Regions from separate parts of the Burkholderia ambifaria AMMD genome, predicted to be linked through region 1. Evidence: predicted binding sites of a transcription regulator. Region 1 holds the regulator's gene; each other region holds the start of a gene.
The links. The regulator LexA, encoded in region 1, represses DNA repair genes until DNA is damaged. The targets are predictions, from matches to a motif close to ACTGTATNNNNATACAGT.
Positions count from the first base shown of each region.

Region 2: the regulator LexA is predicted to act here: its motif matches at 2,675-2,692, upstream of BAMB_RS19085 (VRR-NUC domain-containing protein).
Region 3: the regulator LexA is predicted to act here: its motif matches at 2,587-2,604, upstream of recA (recombinase RecA).
Region 4: the regulator LexA is predicted to act here: its motif matches at 2,828-2,845, upstream of imuA (translesion DNA synthesis-associated protein ImuA).

Region 1 is NC_008390.1:1,636,312-1,641,351, reverse strand. It holds gene BAMB_RS07585 (sulfate ABC transporter substrate-binding protein) at 1-906, opposite strand, end outside; gene lexA (transcriptional repressor LexA) at 1,171-1,818, shown strand; gene BAMB_RS07575 (hypothetical protein) at 1,845-2,183, shown strand; gene BAMB_RS07570 (DUF2939 domain-containing protein) at 2,213-2,935, shown strand; gene BAMB_RS07565 (universal stress protein) at 3,037-3,534, opposite strand; gene nodI (nodulation factor ABC transporter ATP-binding protein NodI) at 3,870-4,784, shown strand; gene BAMB_RS07555 (ABC transporter permease) at 4,791-5,040, shown strand, end outside.
Region 2 is NC_008391.1:665,728-670,767, forward strand. It holds gene BAMB_RS19065 (CBS domain-containing protein) at 1-39, opposite strand, end outside; gene BAMB_RS19070 (hypothetical protein) at 381-629, opposite strand; gene BAMB_RS19075 (ATP-binding protein) at 1,201-1,512, shown strand; gene BAMB_RS19080 (MipA/OmpV family protein) at 1,720-2,598, shown strand; gene BAMB_RS19085 (VRR-NUC domain-containing protein) at 2,704-4,398, shown strand; gene BAMB_RS19090 (ATP-dependent DNA helicase) at 4,395-5,040, shown strand, end outside.
Region 3 is NC_008390.1:2,971,444-2,976,483, forward strand. It holds gene BAMB_RS13620 (DUF2889 domain-containing protein) at 1-406, opposite strand, end outside; gene recX (recombination regulator RecX) at 552-1,433, opposite strand; gene recA (recombinase RecA) at 1,433-2,512, opposite strand; gene BAMB_RS13635 (response regulator transcription factor) at 2,699-3,427, shown strand; gene BAMB_RS13640 (sensor histidine kinase) at 3,444-4,997, shown strand.
Region 4 is NC_008390.1:3,187,368-3,192,407, reverse strand. It holds gene BAMB_RS14605 (methyl-accepting chemotaxis protein) at 1-1,236, shown strand, start outside; gene BAMB_RS14600 (MetQ/NlpA family ABC transporter substrate-binding protein) at 1,413-2,228, shown strand; gene BAMB_RS14595 (VF_A0006 family four-cysteine protein) at 2,346-2,654, opposite strand; gene imuA (translesion DNA synthesis-associated protein ImuA) at 2,859-3,566, shown strand; gene BAMB_RS14585 (Y-family DNA polymerase) at 3,499-4,986, shown strand; gene BAMB_RS14580 (error-prone DNA polymerase) at 4,993-5,040, shown strand, end outside.

The sequences.
Region 1 (5,040 bases):
CGGCACGTTCTTCGAACGCGGACGGTAGTAGTTGCGCGCCGCGATCTCCTGGCCCTGCGGGCTGTACAGGAAATTCAGGTAGGCCTCCGCCAGCTTGCGCGTGCCCTTCTTGTCGACCACCTTGTCGACCACCGCGACGGGCGGCTCGGCCAGGATGCTCACCGACGGCACGACGATCTCGAACTTGTCGGTGCCGAATTCCTTGATCGACAGGAACGCCTCGTTCTCCCACGCGATCAGCACGTCGCCGATCCCGCGCTGCACGAAGCTCGTCGTCGCGCCACGCGCGCCCGAATCGAGCACGCCTGCATTCTTGTAGAGCTTCGTCACGAATTCCTTCGCGCCCTGCTCGTTACCGCCCGGCTTGTGCACGGCATACGACCATGCGGCCAGGTAGTTCCAGCGCGCACCGCCCGAGGTCTTCGGGTTCGGCGTGACGATCGAGATGCCCGGCTTGGTCAGATCGTCCCAGTCCTTGATCCCTTTCGGGTTGCCCTTGCGCACGAGGAACACGATCGTCGACGTGTACGGCGATGCGTTGTCCGGCAGGCGCTTTTGCCAGTCCTTGTTCACCAGCCCCTTGTTGGCGAGCGCGTCGATGTCGTAGGCGAGCGCCAGCGTGACGACGTCGGCCTGCAGGCCGTCGAGTACCGAGCGCGCCTGCGCGCCCGAGCCGCCGTGCGACTGCTTGAAGTTGACCGTCTCGCCCGTCTTCGCCTTCCACGCCTTGCCGAACGCCTGGTTGAAGTCCTGATACAGCTCGCGCGTCGGGTCGTACGACACGTTCAGGAACGTCGTATCGGCCTGCGCATGCGTGACGACGCCCAACGCCGCCGCCGCGCCGAGCGCGAGTGTTGCAATCAGGCGGCCCGCTCCGCCCACCAGCCCCGTATTGCGCTTCGCCATCCTTGGTTCTCCAGTGTTGTCGATGTTGCGATGTCGGGCCAGTCTAGCGAACGGGTTACATGATTAAAAATAATCGTTCTTCATTTTTTAATACTCAAAAGTGCTAACGCAGACTGGGCGGACGGTTGCGGCAGACAAACCGGCGTCCGGACGTCGCGAAATCGCGGCGGAACCGGCGCGATCGCGTCGAACCTCAAGTAACACTTGAAATTCGCGAAGTACTGTATAAAAATACAGCTCACTGTCTATCCATACAGTTAAGCCATGACCAAACTCACCGCACGTCAGCAGCAAGTGTTCGACTTGATCCGCCGGGCGATCGAGCGCTCCGGTTTCCCGCCCACGCGCGCCGAGATCGCGGCCGAGCTGGGTTTCAGCTCGCCGAACGCGGCCGAGGAACACCTCCGTGCGCTGGCGCGCAAGGGCGTGATCGAGCTCGCCGCCGGCGCGTCGCGCGGCATTCGCCTGCTCGGCATCGAAGATGCGCCGCACCAGTTCACGCTGCCGCACGCCGGCCTGATGCAACTGTCGCTGCCGCTCGTCGGCCGGGTGGCGGCCGGTAGCCCGATCCTCGCGCAGGAGCACATCTCGCAGCATTACGCATGCGATCCCGCGCTCTTCACGAGCAAGCCCGACTACCTGCTGAAGGTGCGCGGCCTGTCGATGCGCGACGCCGGCATTCTCGACGGCGACCTCCTCGCCGTGCAGAAGCGCACGGAAGCGAAGGACGGCCAGATCATCGTCGCGCGTCTGGGCGACGACGTCACGGTCAAGCGCCTGATGCGCCGGCCCGGCGGCCTCGAGCTGATCGCCGAGAATCCGGATTACGAAAACATCTTCGTCAAGGCCGGCAGCGCGGAATTCGCGCTGGAAGGCATCGCCGTCGGGCTGATCCGCTCGGGCGAACTCTGACAATCGGTCTCGCTGAGGAGAACACCATGGAACGCCTTTCCCGTTTGCTGCCTTTCCGTCAATTCGGTCGCCTGCGTCACCTGCGCGGCCGCACGCCCTGTGCGCCGCTGTCCGCCGCGGCGCCCGTGGTGAGCCAAGAAGTCGCAGTTGAACGGCAGGCGTCGCTGCTGCCGTCGGCGCTTCCCGCATTCGCGCGGGTTTCGCTGAATGCCGGCCTGAATCACGCGGAACCGGCGCGCCGTGCGCCCGTGCGCGTCTATCACGGTCGGTCGCGGCTGATCATGGTGGGGACGATCGATGCCGTGTGCCGGATGATCGATCGCTGCATCGCCGAGGAACGATCGTCCACGCACGGCGGTCTCTGATTGCGGAACCTGTTCGCACCGGAGGCATCGTGACTGGATCTTCGGGCCGCGCGTGGCGGCTCAAGCCCGTGCTGATCGTCGTGCTGGCCGTCGCCATTCTGGCGGCGGTCGGCTATGCATACGCGTCGCCGTACGTCGCGCTAGGTCGCCTGAAATCGGCGATCGACGCGCGCGATTCGCAGGCGGTCAGCGAATATGTCGACTTTCCGTCGCTGCGCATCAGCCTGAAGCAGCAGGTCACGGAAGAGTTGATGCGCCGGATCGACGCGGTGAAGAAGGACAATCCGTTCGCGGTGATTGGCGCGCTGATCGGATCTGCGTTGATCGGCCCGCTGGTCGATGCGTATGCGACACCGGAAGGTGTGGCGGCGCTGATGAGCGGCATCCCGCCGCGCGGTAACCCGGGCGAGCGGCCCCCCGACTGGTCGGGGCCGCCGGCAGGCAATGCGCCCGCCAACGCACCGGCCGCGCCACCGGCCAATCCGGCTAGCGCACCCATGCCGGGCAGCAATGCCACCGCGTCGGCTGCATCGGCGCCGGCGTCTGCGCCCGCACCCACGCCCACGCCCGCGCCCGCCCCGGCGAGCCCGAGCGACGCGGGCCATCCGCAGCAAACGAGTGCCGGCTACCGGAATATCGATGAATTCGTCGTGACCTACCAGCGCAGCGCCGACGGCACGCGCTATGCGGCGGTCTTCCGCCGCTTCGGCCTGTTCTCGTGGAAGCTGTCCGCGATCGACCTGCACGCCTGAGCAATCGCAGTCGTCACGGTCGCGCTCGATGCCGCCGATGCGGCACTGCGCGCGACCGCGCCTGAATCGCAGGCCATCCGGCCGTTCACGCGATTGCTGCGTTACTTGCCGTTCGAGATGGCCGCTTCGCGTTCGCGCGCGATCTCGGCCTTTTGCTCTTCGGCCGACGAACACGCGACCAGAATGCTGCAGTTCACGCGATCGAGCAGTTGCGTGTTGCCCGACCCCATCCACCATCTCGACAACCCGCTACGGCACCGATGGCCGACGACGACGAGGTCGGCCTTCAACTCCGTCGCGAGATTCGCGATTTCGTCGATCGGATAGCCGAACGCGAAATGGCCTTCCGCCTGAACGCCGCGCTCGCGCAGCCAGTTCACGCCTTCTTGCAGGATCTCGCGCGCGGTTTCCTCGAAGCGGCCGCACGCGACGTCGGTCAGCAACCCGGCGCTTTGCGCGATGCTCGAGCGCATGTCGACGACCGACAGCAAATGCGTTTCCGCCTTCAGGTCCAGCGCGAGGTTGGCACCGCACCGCAATGCCTTGCGCCCCTCGAGCGTGCCGTCGTAGCACAGCAGAATCTTGTTGTAGCTAGCCATGAAACCTCCCTATCGCGACTACGTGCGCTATGCACTCATCATGGTGCGCCGCAATTGAGGACGCAAGGGATGGAAAACGCTGATTCGCCACGCGGGGCGCGCCGGCGATGATGCGGTGCACGATCCGTGCGCCGACGCACCATGCCGCACCGGCATGCGCTGAAGAGACGCAGCCGATGCACTAGAATGGCCCGTTCGTACCCTCGACGTGCGTTCGCCCCGGTCATGCTCATGTGACACGCATTCGCCCGATCCGTTCGCCGGCCCGGATGCCCAGTCAGCCAGCCGGCCGGCCGCGAAACGCGTCCGTGCCCGCTTACAACGACAAACTGCCCATGTCCGTTGCACCGATCGATTTCCGGAACGTTGAAAAGCGCTATGGCGACAAGCTCGTCGTCAACGACCTCTCCTTCCACGTGCAGGCCGGCGAATGCTACGGCCTGCTCGGGCCGAACGGCGCCGGCAAGACCACGACGCTGAAGATGCTGCTCGGCCTCGTGTATCCCGATGCCGGCGCCATTTCACTGTGCGGCGAGCCCGTTCCGACACGCGCGCGGCATGCGCGCCGGCGCGTCGGGGTCGTCCCGCAGTTCGACAATCTCGATCCGGACTTCACGGTCCGCGAAAACCTGCTCGTGTTCAGCCGCTATTTCGGGATGTCAGCGCAGGCCGCACGCGCGCTCGTGCAGCCGCTGCTCGAATTCGCGAAACTGGAAAACAAGGCCGATGCCAAGGTGGGCGAACTGTCGGGCGGGATGAAGCGGCGTCTGACGCTCGCCCGCGCGCTCGTCAACGATCCCGACGTGCTGGTGCTCGACGAACCGACCACAGGCCTCGATCCGCAGGCGCGGCACCTGATGTGGGAGCGGTTGCGCTCGCTGCTCGCGCGCGGCAAGACGATCCTGATCACCACGCATTTCATGGAGGAAGCCGAACGCCTGTGCGACCGGCTGTGCGTGATCGAGGAAGGCCGCAAGATCGCCGAAGGCGCGCCGCATGCGCTGATCGAATCCGAGATCGGCTGCGACGTGATCGAGATCTACGGGCCCGAGCCGGTCGCGTTGCGCGACGAGCTGGCGCCGTTCGCGAAGCACACCGAGATCAGCGGCGAAACGCTGTTCTGCTACGTGACCGATCCCGAGCCGCTCAGTGCGCGACTCAAGGGACGCACGGGGTTGCGCTATCTGCATCGTCCGGCCAATCTGGAAGACGTATTCCTGCGGCTCACGGGCCGCGAAATGCAGGACTGATCGATCATGGACGCACGCAACTATTCCGCCGCGGCCCCGTCCGCGCCGCCCCGCGAGTCACGCTTCGCGATCGCACTGCCCGCGAATGCGACCAACTGGATCGCCGTGTGGCGGCGCAACTACCTCGTGTGGCGCAAGCTCGCGCTCGCATCCATGTTCGGCAATCTCGCCGATCCGATGATCTATCTGTTCGGGCTGGGGTTCGGGCTCGGCCTGATGCTCGGCCACGTCGACGGCGTGTCGTATATCGCGTTCC
Region 2 (5,040 bases), on a different replicon from region 1:
CACTACGTCGCGCGACATGATCTCGTTGACGCGATACATGAACGCCTCCTTCGTGAGCGAGACGAACCGGAAGCAGGACGCGTGCCGCGTTCAATCGGCACCCGTGCGGGCAGCGCGCCCGGGCCACGGAGAAATTTGCCAGCCAGCTTGTACATCTTCCACGACGATGGCCGCGGCCGGCGCGCAACCGATGATCAGTGGCCGACCCCCGTCATCACGACGATGGCGAGCACCACTGCGCTCTCGATCGCGGCCAGTGCCGCGACGCCCGCGGCGCCGCTGACTTCGTTCCATGCACGTTCGATGCGGTTCATCACTTCACTCCGGTTATGCCGGCTCCGGGCTACGCTGTGGCGCAGGGTGGGGCCGGGGTGCCGCCGTCAGCCGTGATCGCGGGGCGGTGGTGGGGCGTCGGGCGCGCGACGTTCGCGCGGGCCGGACGGCTTCGCGGGGTCGATACGGGTCGCGCCGCCGACGGCGGGCGGATCGCTGGCCGGGAAACTCTCCTCGAGCCCTTCGTCGATGCGCTTCTCCGTCTTGTCATTGGACGGCTTGCGCGACGCGGCGAGCGAGACTAGGCCGGCAGCCGGGGACACGGCATCGCGGCGGCCGGGGGCATGAGCGATCATGATCGAACCTCCTTACACGTAACGAAAAGCGCAAGCGCCGTACCCGTGCGAGGTGGGGCGGCATGACGCTCGCGGCTCATTGAGCCGGCCGGAGTGGTAGCCACATCGGCCGCTCGCTGCTGGTTGAACCACCGTCCACAGGGGGCGGCGAGCGCGGGGCGGCGGGATGCTGGTTGCACGATGCGCGGCGTGCGATCCGTTCACGCTGGCGGTGAAACTCGCCGCCGAGGGGCGCATCGTGTCGCTGGTGATTGCAGCTTACGCCGGATGACGCCGCGCGTGTCGGCGACGATGTGCGGGCACGCTGCTTGCGTACGGTCGCCGCGCCAATCGACACGCGCGAGCCGCCGCGCAGGAGTGACATGAACACGCCATCCATGCTGCACCGCCCCGAACCGACACCCGACGTCGATCCCGACCCGACGCGGCCCGAGCACGACGATCCGGTCGATCCGCCCGTGCCCTTCGGGCCGCCGCATGGCGATCCGCCGTCGCAGCCGCCACCGATGCGGATGCCGGACGGACGCAGCGTAACGCGGCCGGCCGCGCGATTACTGAAAGGAGGACCATCATGGACATTCACGTGCAATCGCCGGACAAGCGCGCGATCGCCCAGGTGCTGGGCCGCTATTTCGAGTCGCGCTCGTTGCGTTATCACATCGAGGAGTTGCCGGGCGGCGTGCTGCATATCGGCTTTCGCGCCAGCGGCCGCCCGGTCGCCGTCACCGTGTCGTTCGACGATTCCGCCTACGACACCTACACGCACTGGGACGCGAGCCAGAAGCAGCTCGCGCTCGGGCGGCTCGCCGATGGGTTCTCGCGCATGATGTCCAAGCGCAGCCCGGCCGCGCTCGCCGGCGACTACCACGTCGAGCGTTTCTGATTCCGCAACCATCCGCTTGCTCGTGCCGGAACCCGGCAAAGTGCCCGTGCTCAACGGGCGCTTTGCGGGTTCGCTGCGGCTCGCGTAGGATGTTCGTTAATTCAGCGCACGCTACGTTCGCGCTGTCAGTTGCCTGCCCTGGCAGCTGGACAAGCGCGACGCGCTTTCCTGCAGGTTCGTTTCGCGCAACCGACGGAGACCGCCTTGATGACCGTTGCTCGCCCGTTGTTGTCACCCGCCACCCGCCGGTTCGTGTCCGGCCTGTCGGCCTTCGCCGCGCTCGCGGCCGCCGGCGCCCGCGACGCGTCGGCCCAGACACCATCGCCGCTCGGCGAATGGCAATACTCGGCGGGGGTGCCGCTGCAGAAACTGTTCAATCCGACCGTTCCCACATGGCAGGTCAGCGTGGGCGCGGCGATGACGCTGCAGCCGCGCTACGCGGGTTCCGACCGCTACCGCGTGATGGGCGGCCCGAATTTCGACGTGCGCTATCGCGACCTGTTCTTCCTGTCGACGGGCGACGGGCTCGGCGCGAACGTGCTGCGCGGGCCCAACTGGCGCGTGAGCCTGTCGGTCGGCTATGACCTCGGGCGCCGCTCGGCCGACGATCTCGACCACCTGAACGGGCTCGACAACATCAACGCGGCGCCGGTGATGAAGCTCGCGGCCGATTACGTGATCTCGAAGGAATTCCCGCTCGTGCTGCGCGCCGATGTCCGGCGCAGCATCGGCGGCTCGAACGGCTGGGTCGGCGATTTCTCCGCGTACATGCCGATGCCGGGCAGCAACGAGCACTTCTTCTGGTTCGCCGGCCCGACCGTGTCGTTCGCCGATTCGCGCTACATGAACGGCTGGTTCGGCGTGAATCAGGGGGCGTCCGCGCGTTCGGGGCTGCGGACCTATTCGCCGGGTGCGGGGATGAAGTCGTTCGGCGCCGGCATGACGATGGTCTGGTTCGTCAACAAGCACTGGTTCGTGACGGTGGACGGCGCGATCGAGCAGCTCGTCGGCCGCGCAAGGCGCAGCCCGATCACGCAGCAGTCGACGAATGGCGTGTTCGACATGTCGGTGAATTACCAGTTCTGACCGGATGAGCGTCGGCCGGACGGCCGGGCGGCGCATCGACGAGCGGCATTTGTCGTCACATTTGATATGATTGGTACCTGTACAAACGTACAGTGATCGATCCCCGTGACGCCTGCATCGCCGACGCCTCCGGCGTTTTACTACCTGACCAATTTCGAACGCGCGCTGGCCTGGCTCGGCGAGCGTTACGACGACCTCCTCGACGCGCACGAACACGCGTTTCTCCGGCAGTTCGCGCAACTGCCGAAAGCGTCGCGCGCGTTGCTCGTGCGGATGCTGATGCGCAGCGGCTCCGATTTCCGGGCGAGCAAGCTCGTGTACGACGAAATCGGCAGCACGCTCGACGCAGCCGCGCCGCTCGTCGCACTCGGCTGGATCGATCCGGCGCCCGCGCTCACGCTCGACGAGCTGTTCGCGCTGTCGACCAAGGCCGACCTGCTGAAGGCGTTCCCGTCGCTCGCCGCGCATGCGGGCGAGCGCAAGCCCGACTGGCTCGAACGGCTGCGGCTCGTGCACGACGTCGCACAGCCGCTCCACGCGTGGTGCGCGCAGGCCGACGATTGCGTGCTGCGCGTGACGGTCGGCGCGCTGTGCGACCGGCTGCGGCTGATGTTCTTCGGCAATCTCCATCAGGACTGGAGCGAATTCGTGCTCGCCGATCTCGGCGTGTTCCAGTACGAAAGCGTGCCGTTCGCGCCGTCGTCGCGCGCGTTCCAGCAGCGCGCCGACGTCGATGCGTATCTCGCGCTGCAGGCCTGCCGCGAAGCCCTCGACGCATGGCCGGAAGACCTCCCCTTCGACGACCTGCTGCACGCGATCGACGCGATCGGCTGCGCGCAGCCGTGGCTCGCGACCCGCCGCTCGAAGCTGCTGTTCTCGCTCGGGCAAGCGTGCGAGCGCCGCGCCGACTGGGACGCCGCGCTCGACGCGTATGCGCGCAGCGCGTGGCCGGGCAGCCGGCATCGGCGCATTCGCGTGCTCGAGCGCTGCGGACGCGATGACGACGCACTCGCGCTGGCGCTCGACGCGCGCGGCGGTTTCGAAAGCGACGAGGAACGCCAGCGCGTCGAGCGGATGCTGCCGCGCCTGCAGCGGCGTCTCGGGCAGCGGGTCGAACGCGCGGGCCGCGCGCACGACGTGCCGCGCGAAACGCTCGTGCTCGCGCGTCCCGACGCGTTCGTCAGCGTCGAATTCGCGGTGCGCGACCATCTTGCGCAGCCCCACGCGCCGGTGCATTACGTCGAGAACACGCTGATCAATTCGCTGTTCGGGCTGCTGTGCTGGGAGCCCGTGTTCGCGGCCGTGCCCGGCGCGTTCTTTCACCCGTTCCAGCGCGGCCCGGCCGACCTGCACGCGCCCGATTTCGCGGTGCGCCGCACGGACGCGTTCGCCGGCTGTTTCGCGCAGCTCGACTCGGACGCGTACCGCGACACGATCCGCCGCCACCATGCGACGAAAGCGGGGCTGCAATCGCCGTTCGTGTTCTGGGGCGTGCTGACCGACGAGCTGCTCGACGACGCGCTGGCCTGCCTGCCGCCCGAGCACCTGCGGCTGTGGTTCACGCGCCTGCTCGCGGACATCCGCAGCAACCGTTCGGGGCTGCCCGACCTCGTGCGGTTCTGGCCCGGCGAGCGACGCTACGAGCTGATCGAGGTGAAGGGCCCCGGCGACCGCCTGCAGGACAACCAGACGCGCTGGCTCGCGTACTGCGTCGCGCACGGCATTCCGGTGCGTGTCGTCGATGTCGAATGGGCGGGCGCCGACGTCGCGCAGGCCGAGGCGGCGGGGCTGTCCGCATGAGCTATGTCGTCGCCGTGCGGGCCATGTGCGAGTTCACCGCGCGACGCGGCGATCTCGACCTGCGCTTCACGCCCGCGCCGACCGCACTCGAAGGCATCGCCGGTCATGGCGCGGTCACGTCGAAGCGCGGCGCGCGCTACGAAACCGAGATCGCGCTGAGCGGCACCTGGGGCACGCTGACCGTGCGCGGGCGCGCGGACGGTTACGATCCGGTCGCGAACCGGCTCGAGGAGATCAAGACCTACCGCGGCAGCCTCGATGCGATGCCGGCCAATCATCGCGCGCTTCACTGGGCGCAGGCGAAGGTCTATGCGCACCTGATGTGCGACGCACGCGGCCTTACGGAAATCAACGTCGCGCTCGTGTATTTCGACATCGTGTCCGAGCGCGAGACCGTGCTGACGGAAACGCTGAGCGCCGACGTGCTCGCCGCGTTCTTTGCGGAGCAGTGCGCGTGCTTCGTCGGCTGGGCCGAGCGCGAGACCGCGCATCGTGCGGCCCGCGATGCGGCGTTGCGTGCGCTGGCGTTTCCGCACGGGCAATTCCGCAGCGGTCAGCGCGAGCTGGCGGTGTCCGTCTATCGGGCCGCGCGCGACGAACACTGCCTGATGGCGCAGGCGCCGACCGGCATCGGCAAGACGC
Region 3 (5,040 bases), 1.3 Mb from region 1:
GAATCGCTGCCGTCGGCAGCACGGCGCACAGTTCGGTGAGATGGGAACAGCCTGCGACGCCGGCGAGCAGCCGGTTCGCGTTGCGGCGGAAATTGCGGAAGAGATTGAGCCCGATGAGGGCCCGATAGGCAGGAGTGGCGGATTGACAGTGACCGGGATACGGAACCCATTCCGAGGACGCTTCGGCGTCGACGACGTTGAGATCACGATCGATAGTCACGCGCAGCCAGAGTTCGTGGATCGGCAGGCCCTGGGGCCGGATGCCCGACGCAAGCGCGACATCGCGCGGCTTGTGGTCGGTCAGGCAGGCTTCGATGTCCCACAAGCCGTCGCCGCGCTCGTAGGCTTCCGCTCGGATTGCGCGTCGATGTCGCAACTGACGGGGCACGGGCTCGGATAGCGGCATGCTGGAGGTTGAGGCCGAAGAGGAAAACCCGTGGATTTTAGCATATCGGGTATTTGAGGCAGCCGGCCGCGACGGCGGGTATTCCCGCCTGTCCGGAAACGGTTGCATTGCAGCAAAATCGCGCGCAGCGCGCGTGACGCGCCGGTCAGTCGTCGACCAGGAAATCGTCGCCGACCTTCAGCAACTTCACGATGATCCCGCTCGAGAAGCCGCGCGCGGCAAGGAAGCGCGCCTGCTTCGCGCGCTCGGCCGGCGTTTGCGGCAGTGCACCGAATTTCTTGCGCCAGACGGCCTGCGCACGTGTCCATTCGGTCTCGCGCAACTGCGCGTTGACTTCCTCGACGAGCGTGTCGCCGACGGCGTGACGCTTCAGTTCGCTGACGATGCGCGCGGCGCCGACGCGCGACGCGCGGCGATGCACGAGGCTCTCGGCAAAGCGCGCGTCGGACAGCCAGCCTTCCTTTTCCAGCGCATCGAGCACCGGCTCGACGGATTCGTCTTCGCCGACGTACGGCCCAAGCTTGCGCGCGAGTTCGGCGCGGCTGTATTCGCGCCTGGACAGATAACCGAGCGCGCGGCCCTTCAACGAACGCGGCGGCTTCGACGACTTGCGCTTGCCGGCGCCCGGATCGTCGGCGGCAGATGTGCTTGATGACGTGCTTGAAGATGCGCCGGACGCCCGGCGCGTGCGGCGCGGATGCTGGCTGCTGCGGGTATAGACGTCTTCCCTGGCCGGCGCCGCCGCAGCGGCTGCGCGCTCGCCGGGGAAGCTGACACCGGAAACACGACGGCGGGAGCGATCGTGCGCGTCGAACGATTCGTCGTCGTCGAACGGATCGTCCGGCGCGGCAATCTCAAACGAAACGAGGGCATCGTCGGATGCCCTCGTCGCGGTGCGGTTCGTGGCGTTGCCGCCTGCGACCGACCGGTCGGCAGCCGAGGATCCGGCTCGCCGACCGGAGCGACCCGCCGTTTCGGGCGCGTCGCTCTCCTCCGGCTTGCCTGCCTGACCTCGGCGCCCGACCATCACTCTTCTTCGTCCATCGCCTCGGCTTCGTCGTGGACCGCAGCCGCACCTTCAGGCATGGTGACCACGCCGAGCGATTCGCGGATACGGTTCTCGATCTCGCGCGCGATTTCCGGATTCTCGCGCAGGAATTCACGCGCGTTGTCCTTGCCCTGACCGATCTTCTCGCCGTTGTAGCTGTACCAGGCGCCGGCCTTGTCGACGATCTTCGCCTGCACGCCGAGATCGATGATCTCGCCCTGACGCGAAATGCCTTCGCCATACAGGATGTCGAAGATCGCTTCGCGGAACGGCGGCGACACCTTGTTCTTGACGACCTTCACGCGGGTTTCGTTGCCGATCACCTCGTCGTTCTTCTTGATCGAGCCGATCCGGCGGATGTCGAGACGCACCGACGAATAGAACTTCAGCGCGTTGCCGCCCGTCGTGGTTTCGGGGTTGCCGAACATCACGCCGATCTTCATCCGGATCTGGTTGATGAAGATCACGAGGCAGTTCGTGCGCTTGATCGTGCCCGTCAGCTTGCGCAGCGCCTGCGACATCAGGCGGGCCTGCAGGCCCGGCAGCGAATCGCCCATCTCGCCTTCGATTTCGGCCTTCGGCACGAGCGCCGCAACCGAGTCGATGACGATCATGTCGATCGAGCCCGAGCGCACCAGCGCGTCGGTGATTTCGAGCGCCTGCTCGCCGGTGTCCGGCTGCGAGATCAGCAGTTCCGGCACGTTCACGCCGAGCTTCGCCGCATATTGAACGTCGAGCGCGTGCTCCGCGTCGATGAACGCCGCCGTGCCGCCCAGCTTCTGCAGCTCGGCGACGACCTGCAGCGTCAGCGTGGTTTTACCCGACGATTCCGGACCGTAGATCTCGACGACCCGGCCGCGCGGCAGGCCGCCGACGCCGAGCGCGATATCGAGACCGAGCGAGCCCGTGGACACGACCTGGATGTTCTCGGCCACTTCGCCGTCGCCCATGCGCATGATCGAGCCCTTGCCGAACTGCTTCTCGATCTGTGCGAGTGCGGCCGCCAGCGCCTTGCTCTTCTCGGCGGTCATCCCGGAGCCCTTCTTGCTATCTTCCATGAATCGTCCTTTGCTATGATGAGCAGCGTCTGTTAGAGGCGCGCCCACTTCAAGCGCTGCCCATGAATGCAGACACTGTATAAAAAAACAGTGTTTTGTGCAAGCCCGCAATGCAGAGCGTTGTACACGAATAACTTCGGAGACAGCCGCGCCGGCGCGAATGCCCGCCGGCCATCGGTCAGCACCATGCGAATTCTCATCGCCGAAGATGACAGCATACTCGCGGACGGCCTCACCCGGTCACTCCGCCAATCGGGCTATGCGGTCGACCACGTGAAGAGCGGCGTCGACGCCGATACGGCGCTGTCGATGCAGACATTCGACCTGCTGATCCTCGATCTCGGGCTGCCGAAAATGTCCGGGCTCGACGTGCTCAAGCGCCTGCGCGCCCGCAATTCCAACCTCCCCGTGCTGATCCTGACCGCCGCCGACAGCGTCGACGAACGCGTGAAGGGGCTCGACCTCGGCGCCGACGATTACATGGCCAAGCCGTTCGCGCTCAACGAGCTGGAAGCGCGCGTGCGCGCGCTGACCCGGCGCGGCGCGGGCGGCGGCCCGACCGTCGTGCGCCACGGCTCGCTCGCGTTCGACCAGGTCGGCCGCATCGCATATGCGAACGATCACGTGCTCGATCTCTCCGCGCGCGAGCTCGGCCTGCTCGAGGTGCTGCTGCAGCGGATCGGCCGGCTCGTGTCGAAGGAGCAGCTCGTCGATCACCTGTGCGAATGGGGCGAGGAAGTCAGCAACAACGCGATCGAAGTCTACGTGCACCGGCTGCGCAAGAAGATCGAACCGAGCGGCGTGCGGATCTCGACCGTGCGCGGCCTCGGCTATTGCCTCGAGAAGGTCGCGCCCGCCGCGCCGACCGATACGGCAGCGCCCCAGCCCGTGGTGGCCGGCACGCCGCTGCGCTGAAGCCGGGCGCGCCGCGATGGCCACCCCGGCCCATTCCCGCCGCCCGAGCGGCGCGCCGGCGTCGGCCGCCGACGATGCACGCGACGCGCGCTACGAGAACCCGTTCGCGCCGCCCGATGAAACCGATGCGCCCGAGGCGCCGCGCCCACGCTCGCTGTTCGGCGAAATCCTCGACTGGATGCTCGCGCCGCTGCTACTGCTGTGGCCGATGAGCATCGCCGTCACCTATCTCGTCGCGAAGACGATCGCGAACGGCCCGTTCGATCGCGCGCTCGAGACCAACGCATACGTGCTCGCGCGGCAGATCCATCCGGTCAACGGCGTCGCCGAGCTGACGCTGCCGCAGCAGACGCGCGACTTCCTGCGCGCGGACAACGTCGACAGCGTGTACTTCCAGGTGCTCGGCACCCGCGGCGAGCTGGTCGCGGGCGAGGCCGACATGCCGCTGCCGCGCGACGAGGACCGCCCGCCGCCGGGCGTCGTCGTGTTCCGCGACGACCTTTTGCGCGGCAACGACGTGCGCGTCGCGTATACGACCGTCGCACTGCCGGAGCCGGGCGGCGCACAGCCCGTGCTCGTGCAGGTCGGCGAGACGCTCGACAAGCGCAACGCACTCGCGAACGACATCATCAAGGGCGTGATCCTGCCGCAGTTCGTGATCCTGCCGCTCGCGATCCTGCTCGTCTGGTTCGGGCTGTCGCGCGGGCTCGCGCCGCTCAACGCGCTGCAGGCGCACATCCGCGCGCGGCGGCCCGACGACCTGTCGCCCGTCGAGGCGCAGCGCGCGCCGCCCGAGATCGAGCCGCTCGTCACGTCGTTCAACGACCTGCTCGCGCGGCTCGAGCAGAACATGGCGTTGCAAAAGCGCTTCATCGCCGACGCCGCGCACCAGATGAAGACCCCGCTGGCGGGCCTGCGCACGCAGGCCGAATTCGCGTTGCGCCACCCCGTGCCGCCCGACGTGCAGCGCTCGCTCGAACAGATCGCGACGAGTTCCGAGCAGGCCGCGCGGCTCGTCACGCAACTGCTCGCGCTCGCGCGCGCCGAGAACCGCGCGAGCGGGCTGACCTTCGAGCCGGTCGAAATCGGCGCGCTGGCGCGCCGCACGGTGCGCGACTGGGTGCAGGCCGCGCTCGCGAAGCGCATGGATCTCGGTTACGAAGGCCCGGAGGACGACGCGCCGCTCGACGTCGACGGCAATCCCGTGATGCTGCGCGAGATGCTCGGCAACCTGGTCGACAACGCGATCCGCTACACGCCCGAAGGCGGCCGCATCACCGTGCGCGTGCGGGCCGAGCAGGCGGCGCGGCGCGTGCATCTCGAAGTCGAGGACACCGGGCCCGGCATCCCGGCCGCCGAACGCGAGCGCGTGGTCGAGCGCTTCTACCGGATCCTCGGCCGCGAAGGCGACGGCAGCGGCCTCGGGCTCGCGATCGTGCGCGAGATCGCGACGCAGCACGGCGGCACGCTGACGCTCGACGATCATGTCTATCAACAGGCGCCGCGCCTTGCCGGCACGCTCGTGAGCATCAGCCTGCCGCTGTCGGAGCCCGCCGCGGATCCAGCCTGACACGCGCAGGCCCTCACCTCACCCGCACCGCGCACCCCGCCGC
Region 4 (5,040 bases), 1.6 Mb from region 1:
GGCACGCAGGTCGGCGACTATCTCGATCCGGACGGCAAGCCGCTGTTCGTCACGATCCTGAACGCCGCGAAGGCGACCGGCAGCGGCTTCGCCGAATATCGCGGGCGGCTGCCGCACAGCGAGACCGCGGTGCCGAAGATCAGCTACGTCACGCGCTTCGCGCCGTGGGACTGGAACATCTCCAGCGGCGTATTCCTGAAGGACATCGATACCGTCTACTACCGGACGCTGTTCGGTCACCTCGCGGTCGTGCTGGTGATCGGCTTCGTGATCAGCGCGGCGATGCTCGTGATCATCCGCAACGTGCGGGGCCGCCTCGGCGGCGAGCCCGATGAAGCGGCCGCGCTGGCGAGTCGCATCGCGCAGGGCGACCTGACGCGGCCGGTGCCGGTGCGCGCGGGCGACAGCACGAGCATGATGGCGGCGATGCACGACATGCAGGCGCGCCTTCAGGCGACGATCGGCGGGATCCGCCAGGCGGCCGAGTCGATCGCGTCGGCGAGCCGCGAGATCGCGTCCGGCAACGACGACCTGTCGCAGCGCACCGAGGAGCAGGCCGCCTCGCTGGAAGAAACGGCCGCGAGCATGGAGCAACTGACCGCGACGGTGAAGCAGAACGCCGACAACGCGCGGCAGGCGAGCGGGCTCGCGAACAACGCATCGGAGATCGCGCGGGCGGGCAACGACGTCGTGAACCGCGTGATCGGCACGATGGGCGAGATCGACGACAGCTCGCGCAAGATCGCCGACATCATCGGCGTGATCGAGGGCATCGCATTCCAGACCAACATCCTCGCGCTGAACGCGGCGGTCGAGGCCGCGCGCGCCGGCGAGCAGGGGCGCGGCTTCGCGGTGGTCGCGGGCGAGGTACGTTCGCTCGCGCAGCGCAGCGCGACGGCCGCGAAGGAGATTCGCGAGCTGATCGTCGCTTCGGTCGAGCGCGTGCGCAACGGCTCGACGCTGGTCGGCCAGGCCGGCACGACGATGGGCGAGATCCTGCAGGCGGTCGCGCGCGTGACCGACATCATGGGCGAGATCGCGGCCGCGTCCGAAGAGCAGGCGAGCGGCATCACGCAGGTCGGGCGCGCGGTCACGCAGATGGACCAGGTCACGCAGCAGAACGCGGCGCTGGTCGAAGAGGCCGCCGCGGCCGCGGCGTCGCTTCAGGAGCAGGCCGGGCGGCTGCGCGGCGCGATCGGCGCGTTCCGGGTCGGCGATGCCGGCGGCCTTCGCTGAAGTGCAACTAACGGCCGAGTCGCCCGCACGCTGCCGGCACGGCCGCGGTGCATACCCATATGAGCGGGATGTATTTCACTTCCGGCCGATCCTGTGACACCATTTGCCCCTTCCTGCGAGTCCGGGCATACCCGTATCGCGCCCCCATTTTCAGTTAGCAAGAAAGCGAGAAACAGATGAAGCGTCGCAGTCTCCTGAAGGTATTTTCCGTGCTGGCCACCGGTGCCGCGCTGACGCTGTCGGCGGGTGCGCACGCCGAAGACAAGGTGATCAAGGTCGGCACGGTCGCCGGTCCGGATTCGGAAGTGTGGCAGGTCGTGCAGAAGGTCGCGAAGGAGAAGCAAGGCCTGAACGTGAAGGTCGTCGAGTTCAACGACTACGTGCAGCCGAACGCGGCGCTCGATTCGGGCGACCTCGACGCGAACAGCTTCCAGCACCAGCCCTACCTCGACAGCCAGGTGAAGCAGCGCGGCTACAAGCTCGTCACCGCGGGCCTGACCTACATCTCGCCGATCGGCGTGTACTCGAAGAAGTTCAAGTCGCTGAAGGACCTGCCGCAAGGCGCGAAGCTCGCGGTGCCGAACGATCCGTCGAACGAGAACCGCGCGCTGCTGCTGCTGCAGACGCAAGGCGTGATCAAGCTGAAGGCGGGCGCCGGCACGGGCGGCAACAACGCGACGGTGCTCGACATCGCCGAGAACCCGAAGAAGCTGAAGATCTCCGAGCTCGACGCCGCGCAACTGCCGCGGGTGCTGTCGGACGTCGACGCGGCCGTGATCAACACGAACTACGCGCTCGCCGCCAACCTGCAGCCGACCAAGGACGCGATCGCGCTCGAATCGCTGACGAGCCCGTACGCGAACGTGATCGCCGTGCGCGCGAAGGACAAGGACCAGCCGTGGGTGAAGAAGCTGGTCAAGGCGTACCAGTCGCCGGAAGTGCGGGAATTCATCAAGAAGCAGTTCAAGGGCTCGATGGTCGCGTCGTTCTGAACGCCGCACCGCGGTCGGACCGCTGAAACCTGAAACGAAAGGGCCTGTCTCGCACAGGCCCTTTTTCATTGGCGTGGCCGCTGGACGGCCACCCGGCGCCAGGCGGTCGGCGCGTGCTCACATCTCGCCGCGCCGCGAGCAGATCGACATGATCTGCTGGATCGCGTAGTTGTCGCGTACGCCCGGCAGCGACTGCACGACGCACTCGTGAAAGCGCCGCTCGCGTGGCAGCAGCATCGCGTTGTTGCGGTACAGCGCATCGCACGAGCGCTGGATCAGCTGGGCCGCCGCGCCGTTACGGCTTTCGCGCAGCGCGTTGAGCATGCAGTCGTCGTACTGCGCGTAGTCGTCGCCCAGCGCGAATGCCGCGCCCGGCAGCACCAGTGCAATGGCCGCACACGCGAGCGCACGGATCGCCCGTTTCATGTGCCCTCCGAAGGTGGGGATGGGGTCGGCGGACAGCATAGCGTAAAGCCGCAAGCGCGGCTGACGCGTTGCGCCGATACCGTGCGCGGACCGCCGTCGGCTTCCCCTGTTTTTCCTCCGACGAAAGTACCGGTTTCGTACCAGTACTGTGCGACGCGAGCGCATTGCCATATACTGTATATCCATACAGTTGTGGGTGGCGTCATGCTCGCATCCTCCATTTCTCCCGAATCCCTGCATCCGTCGCTCTGGCGCGGCTCGCAGCTGGCGCGCGGCGGTCCGCGCACGATCGACACGGGCTTCGCGCCGCTGTCCGCCGAACTGCCGGGCGGCGGCTGGCCGGTCGGCGGCCTCGTCGAACTGCTGGCCGCGCAGCCGGGCTGCGGCGAGATGCGGCTGCTCGCGCCGGCGCTCGCGCGTACCGTCAGCGCACGGCGTCCGCTCGCGCTCGTCGCGCCGCCGCACTCGCCGCATGCGAGCGCGCTGGCCGGTCTCGGCGTGCCGTCCGACGCGCTGCTGTGGCTGCGCGCCGGCAGCCGCACCGATGCGTTGTGGGCCGCCGAGCAGGCGCTCAAGACGGGCTGCTGCGGTGCGCTGCTGCTGTGGCAGGACGCACGGCCCGACGCGCTGCGGCGTCTACATCTCGCGGCCGCGCGCACCGGCGACACGCTGTTCGTGATGCTGCGCCCGCTGGCGGGCGCGCGGCAGCCGTCGCCGGCCGTGCTGCGCGTCGCGCTGCATCCGATGCCGGGCGGTGTGTCGCTCGACATCGTCAAGCGTCGGGGGCCCGCGCGCAGCGAGCCGCTCACGCTCGATTTGCCATCGCCCATCGTGGAGAGCCGCTATGCGCGTCTTGCTCGGCATCCATCTGCCGCGCCTGCCGCTCGACGTGTGCGCCCCGCCGCCGTCTGACGCAGAGGCCGGTGCGGCCGGCTGCGCGGTGCTCGAGCAGGGTGTCGTGCTGATCGCCGATGCGGCCGCGCGCCGGCAGGGCGTGCGCGCGGGCATGAAGCGCGGCGGCGTGCTGACGCTCGCGCCCGACACGCGGCTCGTCGAACGCGATCCCGCCCGCGAGGCCGATGCGCTGCGCGCGGTCGCGCTCGCGTTGCTGCGCTTCTCGCCGTGCGTCGCGCTCGACGACGAAGCGACGCTGCTCGTCGACGTCGGCCCGAGCCTGCGCCTGTTCGGCGGCCTGCCGTCGCTGTGCCGCCAGGTGCGCGCGACGCTCGCGGCGCTCGGCTATGCGGCGCGCCTGTCCGCCGCGCCGACCGGGCGCGGCGCGTGGCTGCTCGCGCGCACGTCGGCGCGTGCGCGTATCCGGCGCCGCGTGGCCGGGCCGGCTTCGCTTATCCGTGCGCTCGATCGTTTGCCGTGCGTGCTGCTGCCCGACGCGCGCCCGTATGCGGGCTGGTTCGACGGCCTCGGCTGCCGCACGCTCGCCGATCTGCGCCGCCTGCCGCGCGCGGGGCTGCAGCGCCGCTGCGGCCCCGCGCTGCTCGCCGCGCTCGATCGCGCGTACGGCGATGCGGTCGAGCCGCTCGCGTGGATGGCCGTGCCGCCCGTGTTCGACGTGCGGCTCGAATTGGCGGAACGCGTCGAATACGCGGAAGCCGTGCTGTTCGTCGCGCGGCGGCTCGTCGTGCAGCTGTGCGGCTGGCTGGCCGCGCGGCAGCTGTCGCTGGCCGCGATGACCTTCGAGCTCGAGCACGAGCGCGGCCGCCAGGCCGTGCCGCCGACGCCGCTCGAACTCGCGTTCGCCGCGCCCGTGCGCGACGAAGCGCACTTCATGCGGCTGCTCGGCGAGCGGCTCGCGCGCGTCGAGTTGCCGGCCGCGGTGATCGCGGTGCGGCTCACGGCCACGCGTGTCGAATCGGTCGCGCCGCCGGCCGACGATCTCTTTCCCGAGCCGGGCGGCACGAAAGAAACGCGTGCGCGGCTGTTCGAGCTGCTGGTCGCGCGGCTCGGCGCGGAGAACGTGCTGCGCGCGGCCCCCGTTGCCGATCACCGGCCCGAAGCGGCGAACCGCTGGCTGCCGCTCGATGCGCAGGCGGGCAAGCCGGCAGGCGGCCTGCCGGCTGCGCCGCCGCGTCCCGCGTGGCTGCTGGCCGAGCCGCAGCCGCTGCTGATGCGCGCGAACCGGCCGGTGTTCCATACGCCGCTCAGGATGATGTCGTCGCCCGAGCGGATCGAGGCCGGGTGGTTCGACGGTCAGCTCGTGGCGCGCGACTACTACGTCGCGCAGGACGAGGCCGGCGCGTGCTACTGGGTCTTTCAGGAGCGGTTGAGCAGCCAGGCGGATCCGCACTGGTTCCTGCACGGCCTGTTCGGGTGAGCGGCGATGGTTGCCGAATTCAGTTGGCTGCCCGATTACGCGGAATTGTTCTGT